DNA from 2 places in the Sphingomonas sp. BRN-1R genome. Region 1 is predicted to be linked to the other one. Evidence: riboswitches for the same ligand, from Rfam matches in the RefSeq annotation. Region 1 holds a riboswitch; the other holds the start of a gene.
The links. Region 1 has a riboswitch for thiamine pyrophosphate ahead of thiC (phosphomethylpyrimidine synthase ThiC). Riboswitches for the same ligand answer to the same signal wherever they lie in the genome.
Positions count from the first base shown of each region.

Region 1 (4,427 bases):
GGCATCGGCAAGACCGGCATCATCACCAGCCCGTACGACAAGCTGTCGGTGTCGGTCAGCTACCGCCACGACGTGTCGAACGTGCATGACAGCGGCATCTGGCAGCCCTCGATCAACTATCTGACCCCGCTCAGCCGCAAGGCCGCGGTCGGCCTCACCGCCACCGCGTCGCACGTCGAGACCGGCTATGCGCGCACCTATTTCAGCATCACCCCCGGCCAGAGCGTCGCGAGCGGCCTGCCGGTGTATAATGCCCGCGCCGGCTGGAAAAACTATCAGCTCGGCGGCTATTTCACCTATGCGCTGACCGGCGACCTGCTGCACGGCGTGAAATTGATCGCAGGCGGGGCCTATTCGCGCCTGCTCGGCAGCTATTCGTACAGCCCGATCGTGCGCACCGCCGGCAACCCGAACCAGTGGCTCGGCGCGGCCGGGCTTGCGTACACCTTCTAAAGCGTCTCTACGGGGCGCATGTGTGCGTTCCGCAGCGACTCCGGCCGTTCCTGCCCTTCCCGGGCGGGGGCGGCCGTGTCGCATCGGGCTTCCGGCGGTGCGTACACCCTGGCTCAAGGTGACACGCCGGAAGGACGAGAATGACTGCCCTACACGAGGACGCCCCCGAGGCGCGCACTGACACGCGCAACGAGCGCCGCGAATTTTTCCGCACCGCGCTCGGCGCCGCCGCGATCACCGCGACCGGCGCGGCCGCCATCACGGTCAGCTCGATCGCGCGCGCCGATACCGTGACCGATTCGTCGCTCGTCAACTTCGCGCTCAATCTCGAATATCTGCTCGCGCAATTCTACGGCGTCGCCGCCAACGGCACCGGCCTCACCGCCGACCAGCTGACCGGCGCGGGCACCGCCGGCAGCGTGACCGGTGGCCGTCAGGTGAGCTTCACCGATCCCGTCGTCGCGCAGATCGCCAGCGAGTTCGCCGCGGAAGCCGCAGCCCGCGTCGCCTTCCTGCGGACCACCGCCGGTGCCGACGTGATCGCGCAGCCCAAGATCGACCTCGACGTGACCGCGACGAGCGCGTTCAGCACCGCGATGCGCGCCGCCGGCCTCGTCGCCTCGGGCGTTGGCTTCGACGTTTATGCGAACGACAGCAACTTCCTGCTCGCCGCGTTCCTGCTCGAAGACGTGGTGGCGACCAGCTACAAGACGCTCGTCACCAGCGTTACCGATGCGACCAACCGCGATTCGATCGTCGGGCTGCTCGGTGCGACCGCCTATCACGCAGGCACCGTGCGCACCCTGCTCTACGCCAAGGGCGCGGCGAGCGGATCGACGCTGCGCGCCAACGCCGATGCGATCTCGAACGCGCGTGACGGGCTCGACGGCGGCACCAGCGACGACGACCAGGGCATTTCGCCGACCACGGATGCGAACAGCAACCTGGTCTCGAACATCACCCCGGCCGGCGACGACGGCATTATATATGGTCGCGCGTCCACGGCGGTGCTCAACATCGTCTATCTCAACAGCCTGTCGCTCTCGCTCGGGGGCTTCTTCCCCGCCGGCGTGAACGGCACGACCGTCACCAGCGGCGCGAACTGATCGCCCGAGTGACCCAGACTTCCCGCCCGGAGAGCTTCCCCGTGACCGATACCGACACGATTTCGATCGAAAGCGATCGCCGCACCCTCGCCCGCCGCCAGTTCCTCCGCTCGACCGGGCGCGTCGGGATCGCCGCCGGCGGCCTCGCGCTGCTCAGCGCGTGCGGCGGCAGCGACGATACCACCGACACGGCGACGCCCACGCCGACGTCGAGCAGCACGAGCGCCATCATCGACGCCGACGCGCTCAACCTGATGCTCAACCTCCAGTATCTTCAGGGGCAGTTCTTCCGCTTCGCGACGACGGGTGCGAACATCTCGGCGATCGCGGACACCTCCACCAGTTCCACGACGAGCACCAGCGGGCAGTTTCCGGGCGGCGGCGCGGCGCTGCTGACCGGCACCGGCACGCAAGGGTCGGTGACGGGCGGGCGCGCGGTGAGCTTCGCGAGCGCGACGGTGGCGCAATATGCGCGCGAGATCGCGGCGGACGATCTCGCCCATCTGCGCTTCCTGCGCTCGGCGCTCGGCAGCTCGGCGGTGGCGATGCCGTCGCTCAACATCGACGGCGGCACGAGCGGCGCGTTCACCAAGATTGCCCAGCTCGGCGGCTATGCGGCGACCGGCGTCACCTTCGATCCGTATGCGAGCGACCTCAACTTCCTGCTCGCCGCTTTCGTGCTGAAGGATCTGGCGGTCACGGCATACAAGGGCGCCTGCACGCTGCTGACCAGCACGCTCTATCTCGATGCGCTGGCGGGCATCCTCGCCACGCAGGCCTATCACGCCGCACTGATCCGCACGACGCTCTACACGATGGGCCAGGGTGCCGCCGCGCTCCAGTTCAGCAACGCACGCGACAGCCTCGACGGATCGGCCGACATCGACCAAGGCATCACCGGTACGTCGACCACCGCCAACATCGCGCCGGTCGACGCCCAAGGCCGCGTTTACACGCGCACCGCCGGGCAGATGCTCAACGTGCTGTACCTCAACAGCGCCGCGGTTTCCTCGGGCGGGTTCTTCCCGAACGGCACCAACGGCGACATCAAGACCAGCGCGGCCAGCAACGCCTGACCGTATATCGGCCGCGCGGGGTGCCTCCCGCGCGGCCAAGCTATAGTACCACCCGACCGTTACGCGCGTGTCCCTGCCGCGACCGCGCGCTCCCCTGCGGCTTGCCGTTCATACACCGCGATTTACGGGCCGGGGTGGTCGCCTCCCAGTCGATGACGCCGACCCGCGCGCGCCGCTGCGGCTGTCAGTCTGATCGCGCGTCCGGCGGGGCTGGACGGCGGCGCGGCGGCGCTCTATCGTCATGACATTCCCCGGGGAGCCACAAGGCTGAGAGGGACGGTGAAACTCCGTCCGACCCGTCGAACCTGATCCGGCCCCGACAAGGGCTTACCGGCGTAGGGAGGGTGAGTCCGCAGCCAGTCGCCAAGACCGGTGAGGCCCAAGCCCGGCCTGCCCGAGCTTGGAGACTGAACGATGGCCGACCTGCCCACGCGTACCGAAATCGGCGTCACCACCGGAGCGATCCGGGGGTCGCGCAAGATCCATGTGCCCTCCCCCAACATCCCCGGCGCGGGTGTGGCGATGCGCGAGATCCACCTCGAACCGGGCTCGGGCGAACCGCCGCTGCGCGTGTACGACACCTCCGGCCCGTACACCGATCCGCAGGCGCTGATCGATATCAACACCGGTCTCGCCGAACTGCGGCGAAGCTGGATCGAAGGGCGCGGTGACGTCGAACGCTATGCCGCGCGCGCGGTGCGGCCCGAGGACAACGGCCTGTCCGGCCCCGACCGCTCCGCCGGCGTGCCGCAATATCCAAACGTCGTGACGCAACCGCTGCGGGCGAAGCCGGGCATGAACGTCAGCCAGATGCACTATGCGCGGCGCGGCATCGTCACGCCCGAGATGGAATATGTCGCGATCCGCGAGAACCTCGGCCGTGCGGAAGCGAAGGAGAAGCTGCTGCGCGACGGGCAGGATTGGGGCGCGTCGATCCCCGACTACGTCACCCCCGAATTCGTCCGCGACGAGGTCGCGCGCGGGCGGGCGATCATCCCGTCGAACATCAACCACCCCGAGAGCGAGCCGATGGCGATCGGGCGCAACTTCCTCGTCAAGATCAACGCCAATATCGGCAACAGCGCGGTCGCCTCGAACGTGGCGAGCGAGGTCGACAAGATGGTCTGGTCGATCCGCTGGGGCGCGGACACGGTGATGGACCTTTCGACCGGTCGCAACATCCACGACACGCGCGAATGGATCCTCCGCAACGCGCCCGTGCCGATCGGCACCGTGCCAATCTATCAGGCGCTGGAGAAGGTCGGCGGCGTGGCCGAAGACCTGACGTGGGAGGTGTTCCGCGACACGTTGATCGAACAGGCCGAACAGGGCGTCGATTACTTCACCATCCACGCCGGCGTGCGCCTGCCCTACATCCCAATGACGGCGAAGCGCGTCACCGGCATCGTCTCGCGCGGCGGCTCGATCATGGCGAAATGGTGCCTGGCGCACCACAAGGAGAGCTTCCTCTACGAACGCTTCGACGAGATCACCGAGATCATGAAAGCGTATGACATCGCCTATTCGCTCGGTGACGGTCTGCGCCCGGGCTCGAACGCCGACGCCAACGACGAGGCGCAGTTCGCGGAGCTTTATACCTTGGGCGAGCTCACCAAGCGGGCGTGGGCTGAGGACGTGCAGGTGATGATCGAAGGCCCCGGCCATGTGCCGATGCACAAGATCAAGCAGAACATGGACAAGCAGCTCGAGGCGTGCGGCGAGGCGCCGTTCTACACGCTCGGGCCGCTCGTGACCGATATCGCGCCCGGCTACGACCACATCACCAGCGGTA
Region 1 is NZ_CM173236.1:595,227-599,653, reverse strand. Features, by position in the region: gene AC3ANX_RS02775 (MipA/OmpV family protein) at 1-453, shown strand, start outside; gene AC3ANX_RS02770 (ferritin-like domain-containing protein) at 594-1,559, shown strand; gene AC3ANX_RS02765 (ferritin-like domain-containing protein) at 1,601-2,635, shown strand; TPP riboswitch at 2,878-2,994, shown strand; gene thiC (phosphomethylpyrimidine synthase ThiC) at 3,050-4,427, shown strand, end outside.

Region 2 (4,427 bases), 230 kb from region 1:
GCGTCGGGCAGGATGGTGAAGCTCGCCACCAGCGGCTGCGGCGCGCGCGCGGGCGCGGCGAACCCGCGCGACGCCGCGTGCAGCCGCGCCAGCGCCGCCCCGGCGGCATGCGCGTGTGCGGGCGAGAGGAACGGCGTCCATGACAGGCGGTCGCGGTACAGGTCTGCGCCGGGGGACTTGCGGTGGAGTTCGTACGTCCAGTCGCCCGCCGTGATCGCGCCCGCGCCGGTATCCGCACGGATCACCTCGGGCACGGCGAGACCCGCCGCGCAGAGATGCGCGATGAAGGCATGTTCCCCGGCCAGCCCCTCGGGCGTGCGCAGCCTCTGGTGGTGGCGCTTGAGGAAGAACGCGCCGCCGGTCGCCCGCACCAATGTCGCCGCCGAGAACGGGCGCGGCGAATGCCAGCGCAAGCCGATCATCCGCCCCGCGGCGGGGAAGCGCGCGAGCACCGCCTCCGCCTCGGCGACGGTGATGGCCGGCCAAATCGGCGCTTCCAGTTCGGTGCCCATGCCATGCACGCGATGCTCGGTCACGGCGTCATGACGCACCGCGGCCATCGTCAGAACGCGCGCGACAGCGTCGCGATTACACCGCGCCCGCTGCCGATGAAATAGGCCGGCGCGCTGCCGGGGATGACGGTGCCGCCCCGCCCGATCGTGTCCTGCGCGTTGGTGCTGATCGCCTCGACGCCGGACAGCACATGCGGATCGGTGACGTTGATCGCGTTCAGCCGCAGATCGGTACGCTTGCCGTCGAGCCACTCGGCCAGATGCACGCCCACCGACAGATCGAGCGTGGCATAGCCCTTGATGCTCTCGTCGTTGGTGAACGTCGCATATTGGCGGTCGACATATTTGAGCGCGAAGCTGCCGAACAGCCGCCCGTCGTCATAGGTGCCGCCGAGGCCAAGCTGATAGGTCGGGCTCGACACCGCCTGCTTGCCCCTGGTCGGCAGCAAATCGTCGCCGATTGGGATATCGTCGTCGAGCCGCGCGTGGAGATACTCGCCCGAGACGTAGACGCTCACGCCCTTGGCCGGGCGATAGTCGATCTCGGCATCCACGCCGTAGCTGGTCTGGCGACCGGCGTTGAGCGTCGAGTTGATCTGCGCGCCGCCCAGATCGACCACGGTCGCAAGCTGTCGGTTGCGGAAGTGGTAGTGGAAGCCCGTCACCGACGCCGATAGCCGCGCGCCGATGTAGCGATAGCCGACTTCTTCCGAGACCGAATATTCGTTCTTGAGCGCGGTCGTCCCCTGCCCCGACACCGCGCCGCTGTCGTACACGTTGTAGAGCGTATATTCATCGGGCGCGCGGAAGTTGGTGGTGATGTTGGCGAACACCTGCTGCCGGTCGTCGAGCTGATAGCGCACCGCAGCGCGCGGCAGCGCGGCGAAACTGTCGAACCGCACGCGCGATTGCGGTCCGGGCAAGTAATTGCGCCCATTGTGCAGGACGTCGACGCCCTTGAAGCCGACATCCACGGTCAGGCCGGGCGCGAGCGCGATCGTGTCGGCGACGAAGAAAGCCTTGGTCACGGTGACGGTGCGTTCGTTCTCGTAGGCGAGCAGGCGGCCGTCGGCGGTGCGGATCGCATGGTCCTGATAGCCCCACGGATCGACCGGGCGGCCATCCGCGCCGATCGACGTGTAGGTCTGGAGCACGCGGTCGGTGCCGTAATCCGCCCACAGCCCGGCGACGAGCGTATGCGCGCCCGCCTGAAGCGTCAGCTTGGCGACCCCGCCACCGCGGAACTGATCGCCGGTGAAATTGCCGAGCACCGTCGCCACCCCGTCGACCGTGCCGGGCAGCGGCACCGGATCGGCCAGCGCCTCGGTGCCGAGGTAATTGCCGGTCGTGCTCAGTTGCGTGCCGTAGGGCGAATTGCCATAGCCGAATTGCAGATAGCCGGTGGTGTCGAGCGTCAGCCGGTCGCTTAGTTTCAAATGAAGCGGCGCGGACACGTAGATGTTGCGGAACGGCGCGCGGTACAGCCGCCAGTAATTGGTGTCGCCGTCGGTGTAGCGCCTGTCGTAGTTGAAGCCGCGCCCCTCCGCCTGCCAGTCGGCGAGCGTCGGACTCGGATAAGTCGAGGAATTGGCGTCGTTGAACGACACCGACAGGCTGGCGCGGTTGCCGTCGCCCCACTCGTCGAGCAGCTTGGCATCGACATGCTGGCGCAGATCGTAACCCGCACCGCGCCAGTTGTCCGCGCGCATGTTCGAGTACGACAGGAACGCCTTCAATCCGGTCGCGCCGATCGTGCCGGTGTCGAACCGCACGAACGCCCGGCGTGCATTGTATTCGCCGATCGACAGATCGACCAGACCGCCGCGCTCCGCCTTCGGATTGTCGAGCGCGAGCGACAGCAACCCGCCCGCCCCACCAATCGTGGGCGAATCGAGATCGACCGCCCCTTGTGCGAGCGTGATCTGCCGGACGTTCTCGGCATCGGCGAACTGCGAGGGGTAGGCGTAATAATAGCCGATGTCGTTCTGCGGCGCGCCCTCCATCAGCACGCCGATCTCGTCCTGCCCCAGCCCGCGCAGCGTCAGGCTCGATGTGGTCGACAGACCATAGGGATCGCTCGACGAGACGTTGGCGCCGGGCAGCAGATTGACGAGCTGGAAGGCGTTGAGCGTCGGCGCCTGCTTGGTGATGAAGTCGCTCGAAATCGCGCTTTTCGCCTGCGGGGCGGTCTGGTCGGGCAACAGCCCTTCGGGATCGGGAATGCCGACCACGCGGATGTCGGCGGGTTCGGCCGGATCGGACGCGGCCACCGCAGGCGCGGCGAGCAGCAGCGCGGGAGCGAACCCGCAGACCATGGAAACTCGAATTGAAACACCGGCCATCGTTTACGCGTCCACTCCACAGGAGGGACGCCGGACCGATGCCGCCAACCCTCCCTACGCCGGTATCACCCGGATCAGGTTCAGCGGGTCGTGGGCTGCTGCCCACCTCTCAGCCGCGCATGAGCGGCCCCCCGGGGATCGCTCCGCTTTGGACGTCGGAGAGGCGGTCGTAAAGCACTATCGTTTCGCCCCGGCTATCGCCGCCAGACCGGGACGCCGCCGCTCACCCCAGTGCGTAGGTGCGGCAGTGTTCGAGGTAGCCGACCTCGTGCGCGCCGGCCATTTCGGTGATCCCACGCCACAGCCATGTCGGCGCGTCGAGCGCGGCGGAGCGCTGCCCGGCGAGCGTCTCCACCCATGCCTCGCGCTGCACGTCGCTCAACTGGCGCGCGTGCGCGATACCGACCACGAACGCGAGATAGCCGGCCGCCGCAATCGCCTGACGGGTGGAGAATTGCCGAACCTCGATCTTGAGATCCTGCGGCGCCAGTTCGCGCAGCACCACGGGCTTGCCGAGCAGATGCGCGGCGATCATCCGTTCGCCGAGATTGGGGGACAGCGCACGGGCGCCCGCCAGCACGCGCGCGCCGGCATCGTCGGGCATGTCCGCGCCGGGGTGCGCAGGGGCAACCGAACGGACCGCTTCCTTGATGTCGACCAAGGCGAAACGCTCGTCGCTGTCGCGCCCCTTGCGCAGGCCGATCAGCACCGCATAGCGCAGCCGGCCGAGCGAGCTACAGCCCTTGCGCCAATAGGCCGCGTCGATCACGCGCACCTTGCCGCCCGCATCGATCTCGGCAAGCTCGCAGACGCGGGCGCGCACCGCAGGGTCTGCGAACAGCAGGTCGATCTCGTGCTTCTCGGCGTCGGTCAGGCGCCAGAAGCGCTTGTTGCGCGGGATCGCGGGCTCGACATCCTCGATCCGTTCCTTGGCGAGATGCCGCCAGCGCCGACCTGCCGCGCGCCGCCGTACCGATCGCACCACGTCGGGTTCGGGCACGTCGTCGTCGCTTCGCGGCGTGAGCGCGCGGAGGTAGCCGTCGAGCATCGCTTCGACCATGCGCGCGGTGATGACGCCGGGCAGGTCCGAGCTGCGCGCGGCGGTTTCGAGCGACAAGCCGAGCCGAATGAGATCATGCGCAGGATTGCCGATCACGGTCTGGTCGAGATCACGGATCTGAATCGCCACTCGCCGGTCGGCGTCGGCGAGCGGACCGAGATTACCGAGGTGGCAATCGCCGCAGATCCACACCGGCGGCCCTTGCGGGATGATCGCCGCGACCGGCGAGGCTTCGAGCCATTCGTAGAATTGCGCGGTGTTGCCACGCACATAGGCATGGACAGAGCGCGCCATCTTCAGCGCGCGCGTCCGTTCGAGGACGTGGGCGCGCTCCGCCGGGGAAACCTTCAACCGTGCGCCCGAGCCGCTGCGCGTTGCTGCCGTGCCCGCTTGGCGTAATGGTGATGCGCGGCGATGCAGCCGATCGCCGCACCGGCGACCGCATGGCCCTTGCCGACGAAATGCCCGGCGACACCGCCGGCGGCCGCGCCGCGGATGCAGCCTTTCGCCTCG
Region 2 is NZ_CM173236.1:824,873-829,299, reverse strand. Features, by position in the region: gene AC3ANX_RS03800 (phosphotransferase enzyme family protein) at 1-560, opposite strand, end outside; gene AC3ANX_RS03795 (TonB-dependent receptor) at 563-2,827, opposite strand; TPP riboswitch at 2,889-2,998, opposite strand; gene AC3ANX_RS03790 (DUF2252 family protein) at 3,078-4,265, opposite strand; gene AC3ANX_RS03785 (hypothetical protein) at 4,262-4,427, opposite strand, start outside.
Region 2: it holds a riboswitch for thiamine pyrophosphate, as region 1 does, so the genes downstream of both, AC3ANX_RS03795 (TonB-dependent receptor) here and thiC (phosphomethylpyrimidine synthase ThiC) in region 1, are expected to answer to the same signal.